2 regions of the Bacillus sp. z26 genome follow, and region 2 is predicted to be linked to the other one. Evidence: riboswitches for the same ligand, from Rfam matches in the RefSeq annotation. Region 2 holds a riboswitch; the other holds the start of a gene.
What was found. Region 2 has a riboswitch for cobalamin ahead of AC4G3K_RS05030 (FecCD family ABC transporter permease). Riboswitches for the same ligand answer to the same signal wherever they lie in the genome.

Region 1 (18,699 bases), on a different contig from region 2:
AGCATTGGACGAGAAGAGGTATCCGCGATATGAATACTTCCCATTGGGGAGGATGGGTGATTGAAAATAGTCGTACAGCTGAGACAGTCTATTTTGTAGGGGACACCGGCTACTTTAAAGGGTTCAGGGATATTGCGGAAACGTTTCATCCCAATTATGTGCTCATGCCGATTGGAGCGTATGAGCCTGAGTGGTTCATGGCAAGCTCTCATATTAATCCGGAAGATGCGGTTAAAGCATTTCTAGAATTGAATGGGGATTATTTTATCCCGATGCATTACGGTGCTTATCGACTGGCTGATGATACAGGACCGGAAGCGTTAGACCGATTATTGGGTGAATGGAGCAGAAAGAAACTGCCAAAAGAACAATTGAAGACATTGCTCATAGGAGAAACATTGTGGGTTAACTAAAAATAGGCAGTCGCTAATAAATTTAAAGCGACTGCCTATTGATTATATTATTGTCCTTTTTTTAAAACGATTTGCCATTCAGCACTGCCAGTTTGTTCAAAATTCGTAATTTCATGACCTTCTTTTGCAGCCCAGCGCGGAATACTTTCTGTTCCTTGCGTACAATCAAAATTGATGATTAATTCTTCGCCAGTGGTCATGTCTGCCATTGCCAATTTCGCTTCTTCTAGTGGGAAGGGGCAAACCATTCCATTTGTTTCGAGTACTTTTGTCATTACGTAAACCCTCCTGTTAAATTAGGCTACCGCTGTATTGCCGGCTCCTGCTTTTTGGTTTTTTTGTTTTCGGATAATAGTAAAGTAAGTCGCTGTCCATGTTCCTAATAAGAAGAAAACAACGGCAACCCATCCTTGCCAAGTAAATAGAGCTGTGTTTACTAACCCATTTCCGATTGTGCAACCTCCAGCAAGCGATGCACCAAAGCCCATGATCAGTCCTCCGCTTGCATTATATGCAAGTGTTCTTTTATCGGGTAGGCGCCATTTAAATTCATTACTGCCGCGTGCGGCAATATAGGATCCAATCCCAATACCAAGAACTAGGAAAACTCCCCAGTTTAACAGTGATGTATCACCATTAACAAAGAAAGTTAATAACTGTGCAGTTGGGGTTGTAATTCCAAGACCAGCCATTCTCCCCGTTGCTTCGCTTAACGGCCATGCGAGTATAGCGATTAAACCCACTAGCAGTGCTGTTACGAATGGATGCCAGCGTTTCTCAAATAAAATATGAGCAAACCCTGTTTTCTGTTGTTTCATTTTAAAAGAAGGTAATTTAGGCTGCTTTAAGTTACGGTATACCAAAACACCTATGAGTAAGGCGAAAGTGATAACTAGTACCCATGGAGATAGGTTAAATGTCTCATGGATATAAGTATCGCTTGTTCTGTAGGAAAGTACATTTCCGCCCACTGTACTTAGTAAGCCAAACTTAGTCATTGCTGCACCAAGTGCATAACCGCCTAATGCGATCCAGCTCCCTATTAAACCCTCGCCAGCACGATACCATGTACCAGTGGCACATCCTCCGGCAAGAACCATACCAATTCCAAAGATGAATCCGCCGAAGATAGTCCCTAACCAGGGAAAAGCATCTGCTTGAATGGTAATGACTCCGTTAGCTGCGAGAGTATATACGCCAATAGCCTGAATGGCAATGACAATCATGGTCGCAAGAAACATGCGCCCGTCCCTAGCGAGGAGTAGGTCACGGTATGCTCCGACTACACAAAACCGACCTCTTTGTAAAACGAACCCTAATAAAAGTCCGACGATAAGACCATAACTAATGATTTGAATCATGTTGAACCTCCCGATAATTGGATAGGATTATATTATAATAAAACATATAAGATTACTATGATTTAATGCCTGTTAATGCAAAAATGATTCTAAAGTAGTGGTTTAAATAAAATGTTATTTAAACAGTTAGATATATTTTATGAGGATGTGAATAAAAAACTTTCAGTGGCTAATTCATCACAGCCCATAGGCAGCCTAATTTAAGGTTTTGATTTTAGTAAAATACCACATTATTATTTTCCTAATTTTTAAACTAATAACTGATAATGACTATCGGTAGTTGTTGATTTTACTATTTTCATTGTCTATAATGAAAGACGACTCAATAGTGATTATCATTATCATTTAATGTTGTTGAGAAACCAATTTGACGGGGATTGCAAATGAGACTATGGATATTAGTATTAGCAACTGTTATCCTTTCCTTTATCTCGCTATTTATAGGGGCTATTGATATTAAACCGAGCGATCTGCTTGAATGGAATTCAGATAAGACGCAAATTTTCTTGATGAGTCGGTTGCCAAGGTTAATGGCTATTATTTTAGCTGGTGCAGGAATGGGAATTGCGGGCTTAATTATGCAAAGTTTAAGCCGAAATAAGTTCGTATCACCGACAACGGCAGGTACACTAGATGCGGCCAAATTAGGTGTCATTGTTTCAATGATATTCTTTACAGGCATGTCCTATATGGGCCAAATTTTATTTAGTTTTGCATTCGCCTTAATTGGAACATTTGTCTTTATGCAGCTGCTTGAACGTATAAAATTCAAAGATGTTATATTTGTACCTCTTATCGGGATTATGTACGGTAATATTATTGGTGCTATGTCGACGTTTTTAGGATATGAGGCAGATGTTTTGCAAAATGTAGAGTCATTCTTCTTAGGAAGTTTTACATTAGTCGTTTCTGGACGCTATGAATTACTGTATGTAGCAGTACCAGCGATATTTATTGCTTATATTTACGCTAACAAATTTACTGTAGCAGGTATGGGCGAGGATTTTGCCAAAAACTTAGGTTTAAGTTATCGTACAGTGTTAAATATCGGTCTTGTTATCGTAGCGCTCATTTCTACAACAGTTGTTTTAACAGTAGGAATGATACCGTTTTTAGGATTAATTGTACCGAATCTCGTTTCCTTGTATCTAGGAGATAATTTACGTAAAACAATTCCTCATACGATTTTCATGGGAGCGGCATTCTTATTGGCATGTGATATCCTAAGCCGATTAATTGTGCATCCATATGAGATACCGGTAAATACAACAGTCGCTGTAATTGGCAGTGCGATCTTCTTAATCATGTTGTTTAGGGGGAAAGCATATGCGAAAAAATAGTGTAAAGCTAATTATTTTGGCTGTTATTGCAATAGTTTGTATGGCGTTATTTGCCTTTTATAATATTCAAGGCGGTTTTAGTTACGCCTTTCCTAAGCGTGTGGAACGCTTAGCTGCAATGGTTATAACCGGTACAGCAATTGCGTATGCAACTGTGATTTTTCAGACGATTACACATAACCGTCTATTAACGCCTTCTGTTATGGGAATTGACTCCATGTATGAAGTCGTACAAACGGTGATTTACTTTACGGCAGGTTCGGCTTCTATCTTTGTTGTAAGCCGGTACTTAAATTTTGGTGTAGCAATCATTGCAATGGTAGTTTTCGCACTGATTTTGTATCGTTTTTTATTCCGGGCAGATAAATATCCGATTTTCCTTCTATTATTGGCAGGTATGATTATTGGAACATTACTTGGAAGTTTGGTCACCTTTATGCAAGTTATCATCGATCCTGTAGAATATGAAAGTCTGCAAGCTCGTTTGTTTGCAAGCTTTATGAATGTGAAGACTGAATTATTGCTTATTTCAATTGTCATTTTAGGTGCAGCCTTTATTTACGGCTATCGATTATTACGTGATTTAGACGTAGTATCTTTAGGGCGTGATAATGCGATTAATCTAGGTGTAGCCTATGATAAAATTGTGCTGAAAGTTCTGATTTTATCGTCTGTTTTAATCGCTACTTCAACTGCGCTAGTTGGTCCAGTGACATTTTTAGGGTTAATTGTAGCAAATTTAGCTTATCAATATTTGGCTACATATAAACATTCCATATTAATTATTGGGGCGAGCTTAATCAGTATCATTGCGCTGGTAGGCGGACAATTCATGGTGCAGCATGTTTTCCAATTGAATACAACCATAAGTGTCGTAATTAACTTTGTCGGTGGGATTTACTTTATATACTTATTACTGAAGGAAAGTAGGAAAGCAGGATGATTGAAATTAAAGGGCTTTCTAAAAGCTTTGGGAAGAAATCTGTCATTGAAAATGTAACATTGCAAATCCAGCCAAAAGCCATCACATCTTTTATTGGTCCAAACGGTGCCGGTAAATCGACGTTATTATCCATGGTGAGCCGTCTCTTAGATGCTGATACAGGTGAAGTATTTTTAGATCAAACGGACGTTAAGAAAATGAAATCGGATACTTTTGCGAAGCGTGTGGCTATATTAAGACAGGCCAATCACTTGAATATTCGTTTAACTGTACGCGAACTTGTTTCCTTTGGACGCTACCCCTATTCAAAAGGACGGCTGAGTGCAGAGGATGAAAGAATTGTAGACCAAGCCCTGGAGTATTTGAATTTAACAGAAATGCAAGATAAGTTGTTGGATGAGTTATCAGGCGGTCAAAAACAACGTGCTTTTATTTCTATGGTGATTGCTCAAGATACGGAATATATTTTATTAGATGAGCCATTAAATAATCTGGATATGAAACACTCTGTACAAATTATGAAAATCCTGCGTAAGCTAGTAGATGAGTTAGGGAAAACCGTTGTCATTGTATTGCATGATATAAATTTTGCTTCCGTATACTCTGATCGTATCGTGGCGTTAAAGGATGGACGACTTGTAAAGGATGGCCCAGCGCATGAGATTATTAACTCAGAATCCTTGCGTGATGTGTATGATATGCATATTCCTGTACAGGAGCAAGATGGTTGCCGTATTTGCGTTTACTTTAATTCTCATTAAGATCTGCAAAAAGCTGTGCTTATCTATTTCTGGAGCAATCAGCAAGCAGACGCTATATTTTAAAAAATCTAACATAAAATTATGCAAAGGACTTCAAAATAGTAACGTATTTTGAAGTCCTTTGTTATATGGAAATATATTTCTTTAAGAAAAAGGGAATAGAGACTTTACTAAGGTATCGCACAAAAAGAGAGGTAAACCTGCAAGTTGGGAGATCCTCAAACAGGATACTATTTGGCAAAGCAAGTAATAAAAAGGTTTATCAGAAAATTTAAAAGTGTTGACATAATTTGTGATTTTCCTTTAAAATGATAATATCAAATGAAAATGATAATCGTTTTCAATTAAACAGGATACCTAGGAGGAAAACAAAGGATGAAGAAGTGGAAAGTATTAACTGCAATGGCTGCTTTAACATTAGTGTTAACAGCTTGTAACTCAGGTGATGAGTCAACAACTGGAGGATCTTCTGAGAAAACAAAAACAGAAGAAAAAGGAACTACTGAAAGTTCTAAATATCCAATGACAGTATCTTCCTTAACAGATTCTCGTGAAGATGAAGAAAAAGGTACGACAACTACATTTGAAGATGTAAAATTAGATAAAATGCCTGAACGAATTGTTACACTTGATTATGGTTTCTTAGATACACTAGATGCAATGGGTGTTGAAGGAATCGTAGGAGTAGCAGCTGGCGGCGGTAAAGGGAATATGCCTGAACATTTAAAAGAAAAATATGTTACTGACGGTGTTGCTGATGTTGGTACATTAAAGCAAATCGATTTTGAAGCAGTAGCAGCTGCCGAGCCGGATGTTATTTTCATCTCTGGCCGTCAAACACCATTCTATGAAGAATTAAAAGAAATTACACCGAATGTAATCTTCATCGGTTCTGATAACGAGAATTACATAGAAGCTGTAAATGAAACAGTCGATTTAGCAGCTAAAATTTTCGATAAAGAAGAAAAAGGTAAAGAGTTAAAAGCGTCATTACAAGAGAAAGTTGATGCAGTAAAAGAAAAAGCAGCTGGTTATGACAATGCACTGGTAGCTATGTATAATGACAAGAAAATCTCTGGTTTCGATAATGGTGAAGATTCCCGTTTCGCATATGTTTACAATGACTTTGGCTTCAAACCGGCGACAACTGATATTGAAGCATCATCTCACGGTTCTGACTTCTCATATGAGTCAATCCTATCTGTAAACCCAGAAGTATTATTAATCATTGACCGTACTGCTTCTGATGTTGAAACAATTAAAAAAGATGTTGAAAATGATATTATCAAACAAACTCGTGCTTATAAAGACGGCAAGATCGTCTACTTAGACGGTGTGAACTGGTACTTCTCAAGTAACGGTGTAACAACTGAGGTAGAAAAACTAGATGAAATCTTAAACGAATTAAAATAATCTTTATCAATTAAGGAGCATGTCTTAAAAAGGACATGCTCCTTTCATAAAAAGGAGCGAGTAAAGTATGTTTGTTCAGATTCGTAAGTGGACAGTAACAGAGGGGAACTCAGATAAGATACTGGCACGCTTCAAAAAGAAGCCAGATCAGGGACCGTCCTTGATAGAACAACGCGAAGGCTTTCTAGGCAGGGAGCTTTTAATGAAAAAAACAACACGCGGAGAAGAAGAAATAATTATGATCATTCGGTGGGAATCTGAGAATGCGTGGAAAGCATGGGAGAAGAGCCCTGAGCATATTGCGGGACATAAAGCGAAAATCAAAGAGCATGGTGGGAAACCACCCCAACCTGAATACGTGATTAATAGTGAGCATGGAAATTATTTCGTAGTTGAATAAGAATAATGACAACAAAACGCCCCTTGAAAGAAAGGGCGTTTTTTATAAAGTGAATTTCCCTTAATTTTTGAAACAAGAAACTCTTCCAGAATACATGCTTATTTATACCTGTCAGTCAATATACTAGAAGTTTTATATGTAATGATCCTTAGAATTGCTGGAAATTAAAAGACTAAAGTTGGGGTTGACTCATCCATTATTTTGAATTCATAGCCTTTATGCTTCAGTCTGCGAATAATTTCGGGCAGTCCATCTACGATTGTAGTATTGCCGTTAAAATCGTGTAAGAGAATATATAGAGAATCTTTTTCATCCACCCCTTGCATAATTAATGTAAGTAATTTTTTTTCTGGAATGGGAGGGTTCAGTCCATCATTTGCATCACAATTCCAATCATAGTATTTATATCCTCTCTTTACTACCTCAGTTTTTAATTGATTCATTAAATTAGTACCGGCATATTGTTTAGCGACATAATTATTGGAACCACCAGGAAACCGTAAAATTTTTGGGCTTTCGCCTACTTCTTTTTTTAAGAATTCTTCAAGTTGATTAATATCTTTGAAAAATGAATCTGCAGATCGGTAAATTTTAGAATAATCGTGTGAGTAGGAATGTAGCCCAAGGGCATGGCCATCTTTAACAATCTCCTTATACAAATACATATGTCCCGGACTTGCTGTTCCTGTTACAAAAAAGGTTGCTTTGACATCCTGATTTTTAAGGATATCCAATATATCCTGTGTACAATTAGATGGTCCATCATCGAAACTGAGGTAGGCTGTTTTAGCAAATGATTCTACTGGTATGAAAAGTTGGAAAATGAGCAAAGTGATAACAGATAAAATACGCATAATAAACTCCTCTGTTAGAAAATGATTTTATTATAGTTTTCGATTACCGACTAAAATATATTCTTAAAAGAAGTTGAATAATAAGGTAAAATGTTTAATATCGAAAAGGAACATGTATAATAATACATAGGCATTTCAGAAAGGTTGATAAACATGATAGAGATACAAAGTTATACAGTGGAAAAACTAGAAGACCCATTTGGTATTCTTTCCGGGGAAAGATACGAATATTTACTGGAAATTGCTGTTCCCGAGGATGATGAGCTTTATACTGAAAAAGGTCTACAGTTACGTGTTATATATGTAATTGATGAAAATAAGGATCAAATTTCAAAGTATGAATTCATAGAGAGTGAAACACAAAGCGTTCTCGATTTTGAGCTTGAGGATGATGAGTTATCTATGGTGTTACAATTCTGTAAAGAACATACTGACGTAGAATATGAAGAAGATTGAAGAAGTCATAAATTACAGATAGTATAAGAATTATGAATATAGAATAATGCAAGAGTGCCTTATTCATAAGGATAATAGGGAAACCGGTGTAATTCCGGTGCAGCCCCCGCTACTGTATGCGCGGATGAAATGGTTTGTAAACCACTGGCTCGTTTTTTGAGCATAGGAAGGTAAATCAGAGTAAATTGATGCGTTAAGCCAGGAGACCTGCTCTTTCATTGCATGTACTATTTTTCGGAGGGAAGAGTAGGGCAGCCCGAGCCTCTTGCATTAGTATGGGTATCTGCCTTAGCTTTTTTTCGAGCTAAGGTTTTTTTATTATTTAAAAGTATGGGGGAATAACAGTGTTGAAAAAGCAAAACTATTCATTTTTATTTGTTTTAACGTTACTATTGTCCATTTTTTTATTTGGATGTTCATCGGCTAATGATGACTCAACTCAGAAAAAAGAGGTTTCTGAATCCGCATCCGCGGCTTTTCCAATTGAGCTGAAGGATGGGTCGGGCGAAATAATTAAGATTGAGGAACAACCTGAAAGCATCGTATCTTTATTGCCAAGCAATACTGAAACTGCCTATGCACTTGGCCTGGGTGAGAAAATTGTGGCTGTATCTGATTACTGTAATTTTCCGACAGAGGCTGCTGACAAACCTAAAGTTGGCGGTTTAGAAATCAATGTAGAAAAAGTTTTGGAATTAAATCCTGATTTAGTTTTGCTTTCAGCAAGCCATTTTAATAATGCCAAGGATACAATCAAGCAATTTAAAGCAGTTGGTATTAATGTAATTATTGTTCCAGATGCGAATTCATTTGAAGAAGCATATGGGACAATTGAGTTAATTGCGAAGGCTACAGGGACATCCGAAAAGGGTGAAAAAATTATTGATGATATGAAGAAAGCAGTAGCAGACATTAAAGAGAAGGCCAGCAATATAAAAGATAAAAAGAAAGTGTGGATTGAAGTATCCTCCTCTCCAGATTTATATACGGCAGGCAGCGGAACCTTTATGGGAGATATGCTTGAAATCATTCAGGCAGAAAATATTGCCGCCGATCAAAAAGGATGGGTTACGATGAGTGAAGAACAAGTTATTGAGCGCGAGCCTGATGTAATTATTACTACATATGGTTATTATATTAAAAATCCTGAAGAACAGATATATGGAAGAAAGGCCTGGTCTGAAGTACCTGCTGTTAAAGATAAGCAGATTTATGATGTAAATAACGATACTGTGTCACGCCCAGGACCACGTTTAACGGAAGGTTTACAACTGTTATCTGAAAAAATCTATCCTAATATTTTTAAATAAATAGTACTATTTAAGAGCTGAACCGGACTAATACGGGGAGGCTTTTTTTGTCGAATTAAATATTTTAAATATTCTAATAATAATATTGATATTTTCCTTTTGCGAACGTAAGATGATACTAATACGTATTCGTACTCACACATGGGATTGGAAGGATAAGCATGTTATTTGTAAATGATCTGCCGACTGCAGCAAGGGATAAAATGCTATATGCAGCCCTGCAATTATTCACTACTAGAGGCTATAAAAACACATCAGTTCTGGATATCGTGGAATATGCGCGTGTCTCAAAAACGACGTTTTACCAACAATTCGGCAATAAAGAGACTTTGATTGTTGCTTTATGTGAAAGCTTGATTGGAGACATTGCGGAAGAGATTAAACTTGCTGCTTTTAATGAACCTAGAACTGGTTATAAAGCGTACGCAGGTATATTGCGCTACTTGGAACTTTGTTTTACCAATAAGGCTGTTGCCAATTTTATTTTGCTTGAATCGGTTGGGATATCTCAGGAGGTAGAAGTGGTCAGACGAGAAGCACTTAAGAGTTTTGGAGATCTCATCTTTATTTTTGCTTATCAGGAGTTTCCGGAGAATATGAATGAAGAGGAAATTCGAATTATATCCCAGGCAATGGTTGGCGCAATTAATGAAGTGGTTATTCAAAAATTCAGGGAGCCAAATCATCAAAAGACAGATGTAGAATATCTGGCAAGATTATTAAACCGGCTGGTAATGAACTCATTTAGCAATCTTTCAATCTATTAAACCAGTTGTATAGATATGAAGGAGGGAGAAAGTTGGTATCATTTTTACCAAGTGAGGAAGAACAGGCATTTGTTAATGTGGCAAAGGATTTAGCATTACATAAAATTCGTCCACATGCCAGACAAATAGAAAAAAATCAAGGTGTTAGTGAGGAGATTATAAGGCAATTGCATGATCTTGGATTATTAAATCTGGAATTGCCCGAATCATTTGGAGGATTGGAACTGCCGCTCGTTTCCCAGGTTCAAATTGCCGAGGCGCTTACTTATGGTGACCTTAATACAATTCAGGGTCTACCAGGTGCAGGAGAGGGGGCTTCGTTTATTAGGTTAAGAGAAGAACATCATCTATTTTCTTTTTATCAAGCTCAATGTGCATCTGGAAATTATCCAACAGTGGCCCTAGTGTATCCAAATCAGCAAAAGGTGCAAATCAGGAAAACGGATAATGGATATATTATTGACGGAGAAACGAGCCCATTGAAAAATGCCAGAACGGCTGAATACCTTTTAATAGCCGGTATTGATACAAATGGTGAAGCAGTGTTGCTCTTTTTAGACCGAATTAATCATTCATGGAAAGTAATAGATGGTGATTATCGCTTAGGCTTATTGAGTGCTGGTTTCGCTCGAATCCATCTCAGTGAAGTAACCGCTACCAATATGGCGATTATGGCAAGCGGTTCAGAAGCGGAAATGTGGTTGAAAGAATCATTAAGCCGCATCCGTACATTAGAGGCTGCGAAAGAAATTGGCGTTATGGCAGCTGCTCTTGACTATACAGTGGAATACACCTCCCAGAGAAAGGCATTTGGTACCGAAATCGCGAAGTTCCAGGGTGTTTCATTTACTGTTGCCCAAATGGCGATTCAGACAGGGATAGCCAGGCATCTTGTTTTATATGCAGCAAAACAAATTGATGAAGGAGAGTCAAATGCCGTTTTTCATAGTATTCAGGCACTTAACAGAGCCCATCAATCACTTCGATATGTAACAGACTCGAGCGTACAGCTCCTCGGAGGACATGGATATGTTCAGGAGCATCCCGTGGAAAAATGGATGCGGGATGGTCAGGCACAAGTTGGCTGGTTTGAGCAAGAAGGAGATTTAGAAATCAGGGCAGGAAACTGGATCATTCATAGTTCGGAGAGGGGGGTGAGCAATGATCACTTACGAGTTGACGCCACATCAAAGCCAAGTTAAAGAGATGGTTCATTGGTTTGCAGAAAACGAAATACGATCCGTATCCATGATTGCTGACCAATTAAAGAAAGTGCCTGATGATTGGCTAAACAAAGTAAATCAACTCGGAATTACACTCAGTACATCTTCATTTGGGAAGTCAAGCGAGGTGAAAACGAATAAAGACTCTAGAAAAGTGAAGGAGCGTCAGGGGAATCGTTTGGGAGTAATTGCTTCAGAGGAGCTGGGCTGGGGAGATTGTGCAGTTGCTTTAACACTTCCGGGTCCGGGGCTTGGCGGACCTCCTGTTCAGCATAGTGGCACACCTGAACAAAAGGAACGATTTTTATCCATTTTTTCAAGAGATGAAGAACCAAGATGGGGAGCATATGCCTTGACTGAGCCGGAGGCAGGCTCAGATGTATCTGGTTTACAGACGACAGCTGTTAAAGTAGATGGCGGTTATGTCATAAATGGACAGAAAATATTCATTACCAATGGGAAAAGAGCTTCCTGGGTTGTTGTATTTGCTACGGTAGATCGCAAGCTGGGAAGAGCCGGGCACCGGGCTTTTGTCATAGAAAAAGGTACACCTGGCTTTTCTTGTTCAAGGCTGGCAGAGAAAATGGGGCTTCGTGCTTCGGAAACGGCAGAACTTGTGTTTGAGGATTGTTTTGTCCCGGATGAAAATTTACTGGGCGGAGAAGAGGCTTATAGCAATAAAGGGGATGGATCAGGTGGATTCAGGGTTGCTATGAAAACGTTCGACAGCACAAGACCCATCATAGCAGCCATGGCTACGGGAATCGGAAGAGCCGCCTACGAATATACATTGGATTTTGTAAAAAAAGAATATCCTCAGCACGGCAACCATTATCAACAAGCCCTGAGGCTATTGGCAGAAATGCAGCAGAAAATACTAGGGGCACGTCTGTTAACTTGGGAAGCTGCCTGGAAAGCGGATTTAGGAAAACCAAATGCAAAAGAAGCGGCCATGTGTAAGGCCTACGGAGGTAAGATTGCATTGGAAGTCACTTCGGCATGTCAGGAAATTCTTGGACCATATGGTCTAGAAGGTCATCTTGTTGAGAAATTGTATCGAGATGCAAAAATCTATGACATTTTCGAAGGGACCAATCAAATTCAGCAATTAATCATTGCGCGTCATCTTTATGATCCATATGGAATCCGCGTGTGATGAATTTATTAATCATGTTAGGAGGTGGTGAAAAGAAAAGCATCTGAAGTAATTTGTTTTAAAAACTGATAATTCAAATATTTAAAAGGTATAAATAAAAGGAGGATTTTTAAATGGGAAAAGCGATTGAAGAATATACATTAGCGGAGTCCTTTGCAAAAATTGAGGAGGCATTTCAAAGTAATCCACAGCCACTACAAGGGATTACCACCCGTTATCAGTTTACGATTACCGGTTCCGAAGAAGGAGTCTACCAGCTCAATATTCATGATGGTCAGGCAGAAGTCGTAGAAGGAGAAGAAATATCTGCAGATTGCACACTTATCATGTCCGTTGAAAACTTCAGACAATTCCTTGTCGGCAAATTAAGCGGCACAGTAGCCTTCATGTCCGGCAAACTAAAAATCAAAGGCGACATCGGCAAAGCCATCAAATTAGAAGGAATATTAAAACAATATAACGTGAAGGAATATTTATAAGAAAAGCTGAGGCGACTGGGCAGGCCCGAAAAGCATAAGAGGGAGGCGCGTAGGGAGTGAATTTAAGGAACAAAGACTAAGAACGCCACATCGTGTGGCAACGTCTTTGTGACCTACGTCGTGTAGGCCTCCGCAGTGTCTACCCTTATGACTCGAGGGACTAGGAGCCGAAGCTAGATCGTTCGAAAAGCTGAAGTGGATTGCTCAAAAGTAAGAAATTGCCATTATAATAGAAAAGGAGGCGGGTTAGTGGGACAAAATTGTGTATTAGAAGTAAACGAAAAGATTGCGATCCTTACGATTAATCGCCCTCCCCTAAATACATTGAGCAGAGATACATTATATGAAATTGGCTCCTATTTAGACGATATAGAGAACTCCAACGAAATAAGAGCGATTATTTTAACCGGAGCAGGAGAAAAATCTTTTTCGGCTGGAGCTGATGTGAATGAATTTGCTGATTTGACGGAGCCGGAAAAAGCAAGGGCAACGATTCAAGGTATGCATGACTTATTCAATCGGATAGAGTTCTTCCCAAAACCCGTTATCGCAAGTATAAATGGACGTGCGCTCGGCGGAGGAAATGAACTGCAAATGGCCTGCCACTTGGTTATAGCTGCGGACACAGCGGAGTTTGCATTACCTGAAATAAAACTTGGAATTATGCCAGGTTATGGAGGGACCCAAAGGCTGCCAAGATTGATTGGCCGTAGGCGGGCGCTTGAATTAATGTTAAGCGGGGAAAAAATATCAGCAATCAAAGCACTGGAATACGGGTTGATTAATAAAGTTGTGCCTGCAAAAATGCTGAAGTATGAAACCTTAGCAATTGCTACCCGATTGGCTGCTGGGCCGCCACTTGCGCTTCAAGGCATCCTAGATTCAGTCATGAGAGGTACTGATGTTTCCTTGGAGGACGGGATTTCTATTGAATTGGATAATATGTTAAAAATAGCCCAATCAGAAGATGCAATGGAGGGGATTAGTGCCTTTTCTATGAAAAGAAAGGCAGAGTTTACCGGTAAATAATTAACGGAAGACCGACGGAATGAGACAGTTCACCAGGTAAATTTAAAGCCCATTGGATATGGAGTACCAATGGGCTTTTAGGTTACTTATGTTTATGGAATCCTTCTTCCATTAAATAAGATTTTGCTTCATTATATGATGGGAACGTTCCATCCAGGTTTAAGCCTGCGTATACATTCCACATATCATCCTCGAACATAATGGTAAGAGTATGACCTTCATTATTTATCCAAGTTTCCTCTTCACTAGTGGTATCGGTGTCATGATTTTCAAACCGATCAGTAGATAGAAGCTGAATGGATTTTGATATAATTGTTTCCAATTGCTCTGCGGAAAAATCTCTGATGTTTACCAAACCTTTATAATCAATACGGTAACCTGGGATTCCTTCAGCATAGACAAAACCATTGCCGTTAGGGTGCAGGTGGTAGACTACATTCATTTTATCTGATTTGCTTTCAGGATATTGATAATTGACACGTCCAAGAGAAACATTTTTACGTTCGAGTTCCTTAAAGGACTCTATAATTGCGATTTTTTCTTCAAAAGTTAACATACTGCCTCCAGAAAAGTGGATTTTACTATTCGTTCATTATACCATTAATGGATCGTTTACGTTATGCTCAAAGCATGTAATTATGGATTCTGATAAACAAGGGAGGTTATAAAGATGAATAACGGAAAAAATCGCAGTGATATACGAGCAGGATTAGAAGTCGATATCGTTTTAAAAAAGGACCAGCGTACCGGAACCTTAACTCGGGGTATTGTTAAAGATATACTAACCAATTCAGCAACACATCCGCATGGCATTAAAGTACGGTTAACGGATGGCCAGGTCGGAAGGGTTCAGCATATTATTAAATAATGAGGACAACCGCCGTTTTTAATTATCCTAGATGGTGAATGACAGTATAGCCCCAATAATTAAGAAGCTGATCTATTGATCAGCTTCTTGTTGTTTGAGCATCCTTATGATGAAATGGGCACTTTCCGGCAATAGGTTCTATATCGTCACCGATAAAGTATTGCTTCCATTCATTATGATGGGGATCGCCGTAATGGCTGATGTCGGGATGTTTCGGGAGTTGATCCCATTTTTCTACACGTTCACGAACTTTCTCTCTGGACATAATCCCGCCTTTTTCCGTTCCCTCAAGTCCTTCAAAAATCATTCGTGGCTGAAAGCCAAGAACTAAACTATTACCGAGGTCACGTGTTTTACGCTGTTTGTAGGCAGGACAATTACCAAAGATAAAGAATGGTTCGCCGGCAAAGTGAAAGTCCCACAGGAAATGCTCAGGATCTTTCGGTTTATCTTCCGGCCATAGTTTAGGATCATGTTCGTGTAAATATTGCAGAATCCTCCAAAAGTAATCCCTGTAGTAAGGGATATCGCGTTCCTCTTTCTCAGGTTCCACAAATACAAATAATCCATGCCTGATATGTGGGGGCTCTTTAAATAATTCAAGGAAACTTTCTACTGCTTTCGGTAGAGAGGACCAATCCTCATGAGTCATATACGCATAACGGAGTTCGCCTTTATTCTCTGCTTTCATACCAAAATAACAAGGAAATGTAGGGTCAGTCACAGTGTTATGGAATGTTTCGTACTCCTTAGTTACCCATTCGGGTACGACTTGTGGATTCGTCATATCTTGCTTTTCTAATAAATTGGTTTTTTGCTGTAGCATACTGTTTATTCCCCTATAGATTCATTTTATTTAGTTCTTTATTCCCTAAAAATTGTTATTAAAACATACGAATAATAGTAAAACGTTGTTTTTTGTTTATAAAAAGGAGCTAGAGGGGGGGAATTTATTCATATATTGGCAGTTTTTAAGAATCTACTTTCGTATGGTCCGATTTCCTGCAGCAATATTATTAAATGGCAAAAGTCTTATAACTTCTATAAATCATCCTTGCCATGCTTTCATCAAGGGCCCTTCCTTGCCAGTAACTGGATCGGTTTTAGGAAGTGGTACTTTACTGATCTCTACTAATACTTCGGGACGTTCATTTTCCTTCCCATATTTAGTGTTATAGTTCATTCCATCTGGATAAGCACCCGCGACAGAAAAGTCAGAGCTGGCATTCAGGCGTTTATGTCCGGTACCGGCTGGAAGAATGATTACATCGCCTGTCTGAACATGAATTTCTGTGCCTTTTTCACCGCCAATCATTAATGTGGCTTCTCCTTTAATAACACCGAGTACCTCATGTGAATTACTGTGATAATGATGATAATCAAATACTCCATCAATCCAACTGTTGAGCCATTGGTTTTTATTGAAAAGAATCTCCATATTGGATTCCGGGTTTTGGACGGCTTGTTTATAGAGAACGACGGGTAAGCTTGGGTTATTAGGGATTGTTCCGTCATCTTTCAAGAAAAAGGTTTGATAATGATTCATAGTATTTCCTCCTTTTTTGTTTAAGAAATTCCCTGTTTCGAAAGTGATAAACAGGGCCTGTCACATATTGTTAGTGAGAGTTTGCTAGCCAGGTAGGATTTTTAAGAGGATTAAACAAATAGCATTATAAAAGTAGGAAGTAGAAAGTGGAGAACGATCCTTATGGTTATGAGTGATTTATAGTGAAAAAGAGTGATAAGAGGATAATCCTGCAATGAATAAATCTAGTTTTAATGGTACCTGATTGTATTCGGCTAAATAGTATATAAGAATTTCTGATTATAAAATATTTGTTTGAAGAGATTAAAAGAAGGTAATTTTATAAAATAATGAAATTACTTTACTTTTAACTGCAGTAGAATCCGTGTATAATGCACATTAATATAAAATCGGTTTGATAAATATACAAAAATATACAGGGGGGAGACCGAATGAGAGACGTCACTTTATTAGATATCTTTGAACATCGCATAGCTCAGAAATATTTAAATCGTTCTGGCTTGGCACATGCTATTGCCGTTGCTTATCATGCCTTTCATTTAGCTAAAGAGCAGAAGGTGGATGTGGATTCTGCTGCGAAGGCAGGTCTGCTTCATGATATTGGACATTTTACTTGGTACCGGAATGGTAAATGGGATTATGATTTATATAGGGAAAATGATATTCATCCAATAAAGGGAGCTGAAAGAGCTCATAAATTATTAATTAGGCTTGGTGAAAATCCGATTCAAGCAAAGGTTATTTCCCACGCCATTTTATTTCATACCGATTCCTTTTTACCTTCGAATGATATAATGAGGACACCGCTTCAGCAAGTAGTGAAATGGGCAGATGAAAAGGATGAAGAAGAAGGTGGACTTCACCATTATCGGAAAATAGATTACGAACGAGCAAAAGCCAGTATCATAAAACTGGATTCTATGATTGATAAGGAATTAAAAGAACATAAAAAAATGGTATAAATAAACCCCCTTCAGTTGTGAGACGAGGGGGATTTTTATGCTTGCTTTTGTGCAAATAGAAATTATTCATAAAATGTTCTCTTTATGCCTACCCGGAATACGAATATAATAAATTTGGGTAGAATGAGATATATTTCCATGTTGGGTGTAAAAACCGTAATACATAGATCGGGGGAAATGATATGGGTTTTAAAGCACCACACGAAATTGCTATAGCAGCAGTAGAAGCAGGTGTGAAGAAGACCAGTTTATCATTAACAAATTTATTAGTATTGGGATTTTTGGGTGGTGCTTATATTTCAGTGGGTTATTTACTGTATATCCGAGTAACCGCAAGCTTGCCGGAAGATTGGGGAACATTTGGAACATTTATAGGAGCAGCCGTTTTCCCGCTTGGACTTATTTTAATCTTAATTGCCGGCGGAGAATTATTGACCGGAAACATGATGGCCGTGCCAATGGCCTGGCTCGCCAAACGAATCCCTTTATCACGTCTAGTGCATAATTGGTTTTGGGTCACGATTAGTAATTTTGCGGGAGCCATATTTGTAGCCTATTTCTTTGGCCATTTAGGAGAGTTTACAGCAAGTGGGGTTTATCTCGAAAAAACCGTGGACATTGCTGCTCATAAAATCGATGTAGATTTTTGGCCGGCTCTTATCTCAGGAGTTGGATGTAACTGGCTCGTAGCACTTGGCATATGGCTCTCATACAGTGCCAACGATATTGGAGGGAAAATAGCAGGAATATGGTTCCCAATCATGGCATTTGTGGCAATTGGTTTTCAGCACGTAGTAGCGAATATGTTTGTGATTCCGGCAGCTATATTCGAAGGTTATTTTACTTGGATGGATTATCTTATAAATTTTGTACCTGTATTTTTGGGGAATGCCATCGGCGGATCTGTTCTCGTTGCGCTTCTGTATTGGAAATCCTATCAATCATCTATTGTCCCTTCAATTGATAATGAGAATGGTAAATAGGAAGTTTTAAAGAATATAACTTGTTTTATAGAAAGAGTATTGGTTATAAATTATCTAATAAATAGCGACTAAACACTTGGATTAAAAGAGATCCAAGTGTTTTTAGAAAAGATGGAATGATTAATTATTAACAAGTATACGATTTAATCATATATCCATGTAATATATTTAATGGGAGCCATTTATGAATCGGGACAGCTTGTCTATTATTGAAAAACAGTTAGTCTTCTTCACCTTGACGGGCAGCCCAAAGAACAATGGCTAATATAATAAATAATATTTCCATTATAGGATCCTTTGTAACAGCTTTTAAAAGTACTAATAGGATGACCCCATTCACAGGATTTTCGTCTGTCAGCATAATCACAATAATGTCCAGCAGCGGGAGGGCAAAATCCAATATATTAAAATCATTTTCAGATTTCATTCTTACAG
Region 2 (11,068 bases):
GATAAAGTGGCGGTTTTACGTACTGGGGCTGGTTTATAAGAAGTAGAATGAAAGAGGTAATATAATACCTCTTTCAGACTGTAGACAAAATCCTTATTTTAGGGGACCTTGTCTGCAGTTTTTTTGTTTTTGCTATTCTCTCCTTTCCGATTTATGCTCTTTTCCGCGGGCATACTGCAGATAATAGGACAAATGAATTCATAATATGGCACCTATAGAGCCATTCTGAATTCATTTTGTCTACAATCCGTAAGAGGCATAAAAATGCCTCTTTTTTTTTTTGTCGAACAGTGGTAGAATTTGGGTGTGTTATATTTTGGAAATTTAGTGGTTATATTTTCTATAAGTATTTTTACCGATAGAACTGTTTATAACATACTGTCTTTTGATAGGATTTTATTGTCTGAAAAGTATGAACTATCTTTAAGTGAAATGAGTAGGTGAAAAGTAATGTGTGGATTTGTTGGATGTATGCATGATCGACTGCTGAAAAATCAGGATGTCGAACTATTAAAGAGTATGAATGATTTAATTACACATAGAGGACCGGATGATGAGGGCTTTTATATAGATGAACATATTCAGCTTGGATTTAGAAGGTTGAGTATTATTGATATTGAAAGTGGTCATCAGCCTTTAACGTATGAAAATGAACGCTATTGGATTATTTTTAATGGGGAAGTTTACAACTACCTGGAATTAAAAGAAGTTCTGGTAAAAGAAGGTATGAAATTTTCTACAAACTCAGATACTGAAGTAATCTTGGCAGCTTTTGTTCAATATGGAGAGAAGGCAGTCGAATTGCTTCGTGGAATGTTTGGATTTGTAATATGGGATAAACAGGAAAAATCTGTTTTTGGTGCTCGTGATCCATTTGGTATTAAACCATTTTTTTATTTTGAAGATGGGGAAAAAACATATTTTGCGTCAGAGAAAAAGAGTATATTGCATGCACTGGAAAACTCTGAATTAGATCCCGTGTCTTTACAACACTATCTTACCTATCAGTTTACTCCAGAACCGGCTACTATGACGAAGAATATAAAAAAATTGATGCCTGGACATTGCTTTACCAAGAGCATTGGCAAGCCAATGAAAATTCGTCAATATTGGAAAGCTGATTTTAAACCGGTTCACCGCAGTGAACAGGACTGGATAAAAGAGATTCAGGATGTTTTGTATGACAGTGTTAAAATGCATATGCGCAGTGATGTTCCAGTAGGTTCGTTTCTCTCTGGAGGAATTGATTCTACGATTATCGCTTCTATTGCAAAAGAATATCATCCTGGAATAAAAACATTCTCTGTTGGATTTGAACAAAATGGATTCAGTGAAATTGATGTGGCGAAAGAAACAGCTGATAAACTAGGGGTAGAAAATATCAGCTATATCATTACGCCAGAAGAATATATGAAAGAATTGCCAAACATTATGTGGCATATGGATGATCCATTGGCAGATCCCGCATGTGTTCCTTTATATTTTGTGGCAAGGGAAGCGCGTAAGCATGTAACAGTGGTTCTTTCAGGTGAAGGGGCAGATGAATTATTTGGGGGCTATAATATTTATCGTGAGCCTCAATCCCTGGCTATGTTTAATAAAATACCTGTGTTTATGAAAAAAGCACTTAAACAAATTGCAACCATGATGCCTGAAGGAGTAAAAGGCAAGAGCTTCATCGAGCGCGGCTGTACTCCACTGGAAGAGCGTTATTTGGGAAATGCCAAGATGTTTATGGAGGAAGAAAAGAAGAGACTTTATAAGCTTTATAAAGAAGGTCGGGACTATACGAGCATTACACATCCGTTTTATGCAGAAACATCCGATTATGATGATGTGAGCAGAATGCAGTATATTGATATTCATACGTGGCTGCGCGGAGACATATTATTGAAAGCAGATAAAATGACGATGGCTCATTCCCTGGAGCTTCGTGTCCCATTTCTTGATAAAAAAATATTTGAGGTAGCGTCAGGTATACCTACGGATTTAAAAACGGCGCATGGAACAACAAAATATATTCTTAGAAAAGCGGCAGAAGGAATTATTCCGGATCATGTGTTGAATCGTAAAAAACTAGGTTTCCCAGTACCTATTCGTCATTGGTTAAAAAATGAAATGTATGATTGGGCAATAAAAATCATTAATGAAAGCCAAACTGATCATTTGCTTGATAAGCAAGTGGTTATGAACCTAATGGACGATCATGTAACAGGCAGGGCTGATAATAGCCGGAAGTTATGGACCGTTTTAGTATTCATGATATGGTACTCGGTTTATGTCGAAGAAAAATATCCTTTTCAGGCTGAAGCTGAAAAGGATATGCTGAGAGAGCAGTTCATTTAATTTTTATAGGTTATGGCTTGTTTACCCATTTGCACCCACGCTTCTTCAAAATCAGCGGCGGGTGCTTTTTTATTTTTGATTCCGGTCAATGGGTCATTAAAATAGATAAAATCCTGATCAAATCCTGTCACTACAACCGAATGCTCTTTATATGTAATAGATATTTTTCCATTTGGTGTTGTCCAAGTATGGAAGTACGATGGGTCTAATTTTCGATAAGCCGTATTAATGATGACCCACACAGGTCGTTTAGTTGAGAGATATTTTTTGATTTGATTGAAATCACTATTGGTAAAATCAATTATATTGCCGGGCATATAACGTTCTGCCAGTTCTTTAATGGGGGTATGATACACTCCAAGCCCGGGTTTATTAGTGGAATACATATCTCCAATAAATCCATCATTGGGATCACCGTAATAAATTTGTCCGTTTATATTTTTCATTTTGGCAGGATTCTTTTTTATTTGCTTGGCAAGAGTTAGTTTTTCCGCATCCATACCGGCGTATTGAAGAAGCATGGCCAAGCTGGTTACTTCACAGCCTCTTGGAAGCTCAGGCAACTGTTTGACTATAGGTACATCAAGCAGCACCTTGGTTTTTATGGATGGATTAGATGCCGGCAAATGATCTTTGGTTTTAGAAACTGTGTAATTTACCGGTTTTATCACCATTTTATAAAGCTGATTTGCAAATGAGAAACTAGAGTTATAGCTTTTCCAGCCTGTATACAATAAAATAATCATTATGAGAAAACTGATCGAGATTGTTAAAGGGCGAACTCTGCGTAGGAGATAAACAACTGTTGAAACGAGAATAAACAACAAGAACATTAAAATGAAGAGATTCATTATTTTACTCCTGATATTAGATTAATAAAGATTCACCATTTATAGCTAAACAAATGAGGGAAAGGGTATACAGTAAAGAGTATACCCTTTTCAAAAACGATAATTAGTTATTCTGTTTTAAAGGTTGTATACTTGAATAGTAGCGGGCTTTTTGTGCATATTCTTTGTTGATTCTTTCCATGTCTTTACGATCTTTATCCGTTAATTCACGAATTACTTTAGCAGGGCGGCCAAAAGCGAGTGTGTTGGGAGGGATTTTTTTATCCTGAGATACTAAACTGCCAGCACCGATAAAGGCACCTTCTCCAATTTCTGCTCCGTCAAGGATAATGGAGCCCATCCCAATTAAAGCATTTTTCTTTACATGACAACTATGTAGAATCACTTGATGTCCGATTGTAACAAAATCTTCAAGTATTAATGGGTTGTTTGGACTCTGATGGAGAACTGAATTATCTTGAATATTCACATTTCTACCTATTATAACAGGCGCGACATCACCTCTGATAACCGTGTTAAACCAGACACTTGAATTTTCGCCAATTGTGACATCGCCGCTGACAATTACATGATCAGCTAAATAAGCAGATTGATCGATAGAAGGAATTTTATCTATATATTGATATAATTTCATTACATAACCTCCGCTTTCTACTGTAAAATAGATAGTTAATCAAAGTGTACATATAAAGCGAGGATGTGTAAATAAAATATAGCTAAACATCATACAGGAGGAGTTCATCTATGAAAAAGTGGGAAGCTGAGGGGAAAGCCTATGGTGTAATCGTTATTGTTCACGGTGCCATGGAGCATTCAGGGAGATATAAATGGTTAGTTGAGAGCTGGCTGGCGGAAGGATATCACGTAATTATTGGGGATCTACCGGGGCAAGGCATGACTTCACGTACAAACCGCGGTCATATTAATTCATTTGATGAGTATATTGAAGAGGTCGATTCATGGGTGAATGAAGCTTATACATTTGGTTTGCCGGTATTTATGCTGGGCCATAGTATGGGAGGACTAATTATTATTAATATGCTGCAACATAAGGAGTACAATTTAGCAGGTATAATTCTGTCTTCGCCTTGCTTTGGAACATTAATTCACCCTCCAAAATTTCTCGAAACTATGTCTCGTGTGTTAAATCTTGTTTATCCTACATATAAAAAACCATCAGGTCTAACGGTTCAGATGGCAACGAGAAATCCTGAGGTCATTGAGTTTGATTTAAATGATTCACTTTACGTTACAAGTGTATCTGTCAGGTGGTATCGTGAATTGGTAAAAGCTATGAAGGAAGCCTTTGATTTTTACGAGGATTTCCCGGATATACCTGTTCTGGTCATGCAGGCAGGTGAAGACAAAATAGTGGACAAGGCTATGGTAAGAGAATGGTTTAACTATTTTCCGGCATCCGAAAAGCATTATAAAGAATGGCCGAAGTTATACCATGAAATATTTAATGAGCCAGAGAGAGAAGATGTATTTCTATATGCAAAGAGTTTTATTGAAGCACGTTTGCGAAATATAGGGTATATCGTTTAAGGTTTAAGGAGATGGAACATACATGAAGTTACCCCAAAGTGATATTGGCCTGGTCAAGGAAGTATACCAAGGTATATTTCCTGTTGTTCATCGTGAACTTATGGGTTGGCAGTCAAAAGCTGAAAAAATCCCCAATGAAGAGCTGCGTACTCAGGCCCTCGCCAGTATCGCTCATAAAACGTTTCATTGCGAGGGAGGATCTATATTAGCTCTCGCGGCAGGTTCAGGAAAAGAGGATGTCATCCGTTTTATTGTAGCATACCAAACCATCAGTGATTATCTTGATAATTTATGCGACCGCAGTACATCTCTTGACCCTGAAGATTTTGCTTTATTACATCAATCCATGAAGGATGCCCTAAATCCGGAGAGCTTGACAAGGAATTATTATGAACTTAGAGAAGATCAGGATGATGGAGGGTATTTAACAGATCTGGTACATACCTGTCAGTCTATTTTAACGAAATTGGAGCATTACAGGTATATAGAGCCATATTTAAAAAAACTTTGCACCTATTATTGTGATTTGCAAATACATAAGCATGTTAAGTGGGATGAACGGGTACATAGATTAGAAACCTGGTTTAATGAAAATAAACGGGACCTTCCAGAAGATTTATCATGGTATGAATTTAGTGCCTGTGCAGGATCAACGTTAGGAATCTTTTGTTTAGTTTCTTATGCATATCGTAAAGAGTTTACGGAACAACTGGCAGAGAATATATATGAGTCATATTTTCCATATGTTCAAGGATTGCATATTATGCTGGATTATTTCATTGATCAGGAGGAAGATCGTCTTGGTAATGATCTAAATTTCTGCTTTTATTATGAAACCGAAGAGCAAATGATTGAAAGGCTCTGTTATTTTGTTGAACAAGCCAGTGAGAATGTCACGAAAATACCGGACAGTAAGTTTCATAGGATGATTAATCAAGGGTTAATGGGTATTTATTTAGCCGATTCCAAGGTTAAAAGTCAGAAGGCGGTTAATCAGTACACGAAAAAACTATTGAAACTGGCCGGCAGATCAGCGTATTTCTTTTATTGGAACAGTAAGCTGTATCATGCATTTAAGAGGATGAAAAAAAAGAGTCGAGTATAGCATTAAAACGTTAGGGGATGGTACGGATGGGATAAAGTTAAGTATTCTAGACCAATCACCACGCTCTGTCGGAGAACCTTCGGAGCAGACGCTTGCTAATACAGTCAACCTGGCAAGATTGGCTGAGGAGTTGGGGTATTCAAGATTTTGGGTGAGTGAACACCATGATAGCCAAGGATTGGCTGGATCTTCACCTGAAGTTCTTGCCGCATGGATTGCTGCTCAAACAAATAAGGTAAGAGTCGGAACAGGCGGAGTGATGCTCACTCATTACAGTGCTTATAAAGTGGCTGAAAATTTCAGGGTATTGTCCGGCTTAGCTCCAGGAAGAATAGATTTGGGTATTGGCAGAGCTCCTGGTGGGATGCCGAGAGCAACACAAGCATTACAGGAAGGCAGAGTACGTGATCTTCATCGGTTTCCTGAACAGGTGGATGAATTAACTTGGTATTTATATGATCACCTGCCTGAATCACATCCTCTTTATGGATTATCTGCCACTCCTGTTATTCAAGATCCTCCGGAATTGTGGATGCTAGGGTCAAGTTCATCAAGTGCTGCTCTTGCCGCATATAAAGGCTTGCCTTATAATTTTGCCCTGTTTATTAACAGTGAATATGCTGAAGAAAATATGAAGCATTATTATGATACTTTTCGTCCATCTGATTTAAGACAGAGGCCATTGGGCATGGTTACCGTATTTACAGTATGTGCCGATACAGATGAAGAAGCAGAATACTTGGCTGGATCTTTGGATTTATCCTTACTATTTCTTTCACAGGGAATTATACGGGAAGGAACACCGCATCCGAAAGAAATCCATGAAATGGCTTTGTCTCAATTTGAAATGGCACGTATCGATTACAATAGAAGAAAAATGATCATTGGATCTCCGAAGACGGTTTTGCGAAAAATCGAAGAGCTTAGAAAACGGTTTAACGCGAATGAGATTATGCTCGTGACGATTACCCATTCATATGAGGCAAAAGTAAAATCTTTTGAATTAATTGCCAAAGAAGCTGGCTTATACAGGGACAATTGAAATTGCCAATAGTCAATCCTTCTATTATTATGAGAATAAAATTATATACTTTAAAAGTGCCTCGAGTCACGAGGATAAAAGGGAAAACGGTTCAAGACCGTTGCAGCCCCCGCTACTGTAATTACTAAATCAGGTTGATTAGTAAAAGCCAGGAAACCTGCTTTTAAAGTTTCAGTACTTATTTTTCGGTGGGAAAAGTAGGCTTATTGCATTCACAATGATAAAAAAGTGAATCCTTAGCTCAATACCTCCAGAGCTAAGGATTTTTTGTTTTAAAGTTATTTATCCGATTTTGAAAAAGTGTAAGAATAATCCGAGGTTCGCTGCCATTGGAGTAAAGAGGAATTGAAGTTTACAAATGAAAAATAAAAAAATAACAACCGGTATTTATGCAGTAAGTGTCCTTTTTATGCTGTTCGCTGCATTGCTCGGCCTGTTTATAGGCAGTGTGGACATGTCGATTAAGGATATTCTTGGAATCCTCTTAAAAAACATGACAGGTCAGGATTCCTTCTATACAGGACCCAAAAATATCGAAATGATTATTTGGAATATCCGCTTACCGCGGGTGTTGATTGCTTTATTTGTTGGGGCGGCACTCGCACTGGCCGGAGCTGCTTTCCAGGGGCTTCTGCAAAACCCGCTCGCTGATCCATATACTATTGGTGTTTCATCCGGCGCATCGGTTGGTGCAGTGGTTGTCCTATTTTTTAACATTGAAATAGCACTTTTTGGTTCTTTTACCTTACCGCTTGTTGCAATCTTATTCAGTTTTATAGCCTTGCTGATCGTGTTTGGTATCACAAAGGCGGCGAGTGTGACCTACGCAAATGAAACCATTATTCTTGCGGGAATTATTATGAATTCATTTATTGGAGCGGTAGTCTCTCTTATCATTGCCCTCTCATCAGGAGATCGGATGAGAGAAGTATTAAACTGGCTTATGGGCAGTGTTGCCATGAAAAACTGGGGACACTTCAGTATACTGATTCCTTTCTTTGTTATAGGGGCATCTATTATTATGTATCATTATCGAGAACTAAATGGGTTGGCACTTGGTGATCAATCTGCTCAATACAGTGGGATTAATGTAAAACGAAAAAAAATCATGATTATTATAGGTGCTGGCCTATTAACAGGAGCGGCAGTTGCCGTTTCAGGAGCAATCGGCTTTGTGGGATTGGTCATTCCTCATCTGGTTCGCCTTATATCCGGCGCTGATCACAGGCATCTACTGCCTTTATCCATGATTATCGGTGGTGGGTATCTGGTATTGGCTGACATGATTGCACGTATCATAATCAATCCCCAGGAGTTGCCAATAGGTGTGATTACAGCCTTAATTGGTGCACCTGTATTTACCATTTTACTGATTAAAGAACGGATAAAAAGAAGGAATATGACATGTTAAATGTAGAAAACCTCAGTGCAGGCTATCATAAAAATAAACGAGTTCTTCAGGATTTTTCTTTAAAGGTAGAAAGAGGAGAATTTTTTGCACTTCTTGGACCAAATGGAAGCGGAAAGACGACACTGATTAAGAGTATATTGGGGAAAATGGAATATAAAGAGGGAACCACAACAATTCAAGGTAGAAAAACATCATCCTATAAAGCTGGAGAATTAGCTAAAATAGCCGCAGTGCTAAGCCAGGAACATGTAGTGAGTTTGGATTTTACGGTGGAAGAAATTGTTTTACTGGGCCGATATCCATATCAGGGGAAAGGGTTCTTTAATCATTATCAATCTGAGGATTACTCTATTGTAGATAAGTGCCTTGCCCAGACAGACGCGCTGAAATTCAAACATGACTACTTTTCGTCATTGAGTGGCGGAGAGAAACAACGTGTTCTTTTAGCAAAAGCGTTAGCCCAGCAGCCCAAGCTCCTGTTTCTTGATGAACCTACGAATCATCTGGATGTAAAGCATACTATTGAATTATTGAATTTACTTAAGAGACTTCAGGTTGAGGAAGGACTGACGATTGTTGCCATCCTGCACGATTTAAATATGGCGGCTTTGTATGCAGATAGATGTGTATTGCTTAAAAATGGAAGGAAAGTGGCGGACGGAGGAATAGAATTACTCTTTGATGAAGCGTTGCTTTCATCTGTATATGAGGTAGAATTGGTGAGTCGCCCTCATCCAATCGCCGGAAAACCGCAAATCTTTTTTACTCCTGAGATCTATAAATGATTCTACAAAAAAGTGTGAGCTCTCGCAGCTCACACTTTTTTATCGTTTTTCGATGGCGATAATAAATGGCGGGTTGTTTTTTTGATTCATAAATCGGTATTCCAGCACATGAGCAGTATCCTGTGGAAGCTCTGTAACAAATTTAATTAATTCGTCACGCTCAATATCTCCACCCGGATGACCATGATAAATAACAAGGACAATAATGCCCTCCGGCTCCATGATTTCGAGCAATTGAGTGACAGCCTGGATAGTCGTAGGTGCCGTGGTGATAATATCTTTATCACCGCCTGGTAAGTAGCCCAGATTAAAGATAGCACCCGTCACAGGTTTATTCGGTTGGATAAATTCCTGTAAGCGTTCATGACCAGCATGAATCAATGTTACCTGGTCCCGAAGCTCGTTTGTAATCAGCCTCTCGTTTGTTTTAAGCAAGGCAGACTGCTGAATGTCAAAGCTGTATACATGACCGTCGGGACCTGTTAATTTTGCTAAAAAAACGGTATCATGCCCATTGCCCATTGTACAATCGATGGCAATATCACCGGGTTTAACTGCTTTTTCCAGCAAAAGTCTTGCAAAGGGGAGAATACGATCAAGCTTCATATGTCACAACAGCCTTATTAGGTATATAGAACTTTCCTTGATAGCTATTACGGCGTTTCAATTCAGCATCAATGGCATTCAACACTTCCCATTTATTAACGCTCCACATCGGTCCAACCATTAAATCAATCGGTCCATCACCTGTAATACGATGGATAATCATCTCAGGAGGAAGAATTTCCAACTGATCACAGACAAGTTTGACATAATCATCGAATGATAAAAATTCAAGCATTCCTTTTTCATATTGTTTTACCATCGGAGTACCTTTTAACAGATGCAATAAGTGGATTTTAATCCCCTGAACATCGAGTTTAGCTACTTCTTTAGCTGTCTCCATCATCATTTCAGGAGTCTCAAGCGGTAAGCCATTTATAATATGGCTGCAAATGCGTATACCGTGTTTGCGGAGCTTGTTTACACCTTCTACATATGTTTGATAATCATGTGCACGGTTAATGATATTAGCCGTTTTTTCATGAACAGTTTGCAGGCCAAGCTCAACCCATAGGTATGTTCGTTCATTTAATTCTGCGAGATATTCTACGACATCATCAGGAAGACAATCCGGTCGAGTGGCAATGGATAAACCCACCACACCTTCCTCATTCATAACGGTTTCGAATTTCTCCCGTAATACTGGGGCGGGAGCATGGGTATTTGTATAAGCCTGGAAGTAGGCCATGTACTTGCCATCTTTCCATTTTTGGTGCATTTTTGCTTTTATATCGGCAAATTGTTTTTGCAAATCCTCGGCACGATTACCGGCAAAATCACCGGATCCTGCTGCACTGCAGAAGGTACAACCGCCAAATGCTACTGTACCGTCACGGTTTGGGCAATCAAATCCACCATCAAGAGCAACTTTAAATACTTTGTGGCCAAAATGATTGCGAAGATGATAATTCCATGTATGATAGCGTTTATCATCACTTGCATATTGAAAAGGGTTAACCTGACTCATTACAAAACCCCCTGTTTAGATTTCAAGAACATAAACTCCATTTTACCACGCTGATGTATACTTTCCAATTGACTATTATTAGCAGCTATTAAAATCACTAATCTTTTTAATTTCAAAGGGGCATAATGGATAATGGATGAGCTTTTGTAAACCAATCCAATGAAAAAAGGAGAGGGTATCTTTGGCTACACGAAAATCCATGGGTGAGTGTATGGAACGATGTGCTAATGCAATTGAATTCGCAGAAGAGCAATACAAGGAGTCTGCAAAACAGGAGCATTACAATGAAGCAGGATATACCGAGGCATTGGTCAGATTGGAAAACTCATTTAATGAGTTAGAGGCTATGGACGCCAATGCAAATGATCAACAGCGTGATATGTTGAACCGTATGAAAATACAGGTTCAGG

Region 1: another riboswitch for cobalamin. It lies ahead of AC4G3K_RS10455 (ABC transporter substrate-binding protein); the one in region 2 lies ahead of AC4G3K_RS05030 (FecCD family ABC transporter permease).

The regions. Positions count from the first base shown of each region.
Region 1 covers NZ_JBZFQM010000003.1:6,350-25,048, reverse strand. The annotation lists gene AC4G3K_RS10505 (MBL fold metallo-hydrolase) at 1-413, shown strand, start outside; gene AC4G3K_RS10500 (sulfurtransferase TusA family protein) at 461-688, opposite strand; gene AC4G3K_RS10495 (YeeE/YedE thiosulfate transporter family protein) at 710-1,774, opposite strand; gene AC4G3K_RS10490 (ABC transporter permease) at 2,158-3,114, shown strand; gene AC4G3K_RS10485 (iron chelate uptake ABC transporter family permease subunit) at 3,101-4,057, shown strand; gene AC4G3K_RS10480 (iron ABC transporter ATP-binding protein) at 4,054-4,818, shown strand; gene AC4G3K_RS10475 (siderophore ABC transporter substrate-binding protein) at 5,194-6,231, shown strand; gene AC4G3K_RS10470 (antibiotic biosynthesis monooxygenase family protein) at 6,299-6,631, shown strand; gene AC4G3K_RS10465 (polysaccharide deacetylase family protein) at 6,796-7,485, opposite strand; gene AC4G3K_RS10460 (DUF6509 family protein) at 7,639-7,941, shown strand; cobalamin riboswitch at 7,977-8,170, shown strand; gene AC4G3K_RS10455 (ABC transporter substrate-binding protein) at 8,289-9,251, shown strand; gene AC4G3K_RS10450 (TetR/AcrR family transcriptional regulator) at 9,413-10,018, shown strand; gene AC4G3K_RS10445 (acyl-CoA dehydrogenase family protein) at 10,051-11,220, shown strand; gene AC4G3K_RS10440 (acyl-CoA dehydrogenase family protein) at 11,180-12,397, shown strand; gene AC4G3K_RS10435 (SCP2 sterol-binding domain-containing protein) at 12,511-12,876, shown strand; gene AC4G3K_RS10430 (enoyl-CoA hydratase/isomerase family protein) at 13,126-13,905, shown strand; gene AC4G3K_RS10425 (hypothetical protein) at 13,988-14,461, opposite strand; gene AC4G3K_RS10420 (YwbE family protein) at 14,576-14,773, shown strand; gene AC4G3K_RS10415 (YqcI/YcgG family protein) at 14,853-15,599, opposite strand; gene AC4G3K_RS10410 (cupin domain-containing protein) at 15,822-16,319, opposite strand; gene AC4G3K_RS10405 (HD domain-containing protein) at 16,751-17,281, shown strand; gene AC4G3K_RS10400 (formate/nitrite transporter family protein) at 17,464-18,264, shown strand; gene AC4G3K_RS10395 (hypothetical protein) at 18,485-18,691, opposite strand.
Region 2 covers NZ_JBZFQM010000001.1:1,072,220-1,083,287, reverse strand. The annotation lists gene metK (methionine adenosyltransferase) at 1-39, shown strand, start outside; gene asnB (asparagine synthase (glutamine-hydrolyzing)) at 451-2,346, shown strand; gene AC4G3K_RS05055 (C39 family peptidase) at 2,343-3,197, opposite strand; gene AC4G3K_RS05050 (gamma carbonic anhydrase) at 3,301-3,831, opposite strand; gene AC4G3K_RS05045 (alpha/beta hydrolase) at 3,942-4,745, shown strand; gene AC4G3K_RS05040 (tetraprenyl-beta-curcumene synthase family protein) at 4,768-5,850, shown strand; gene AC4G3K_RS05035 (LLM class flavin-dependent oxidoreductase) at 5,882-6,892, shown strand; cobalamin riboswitch at 6,930-7,071, shown strand; gene AC4G3K_RS05030 (FecCD family ABC transporter permease) at 7,251-8,303, shown strand; gene AC4G3K_RS05025 (ABC transporter ATP-binding protein) at 8,297-9,088, shown strand; gene mnmM (tRNA 5-(aminomethyl)-2-thiouridylate-methyltransferase MnmM) at 9,128-9,694, opposite strand; gene mnmL (tRNA modification radical SAM protein MnmL/YtqA) at 9,684-10,658, opposite strand; gene AC4G3K_RS05010 (YtzC family protein) at 10,840-11,068, shown strand, end outside.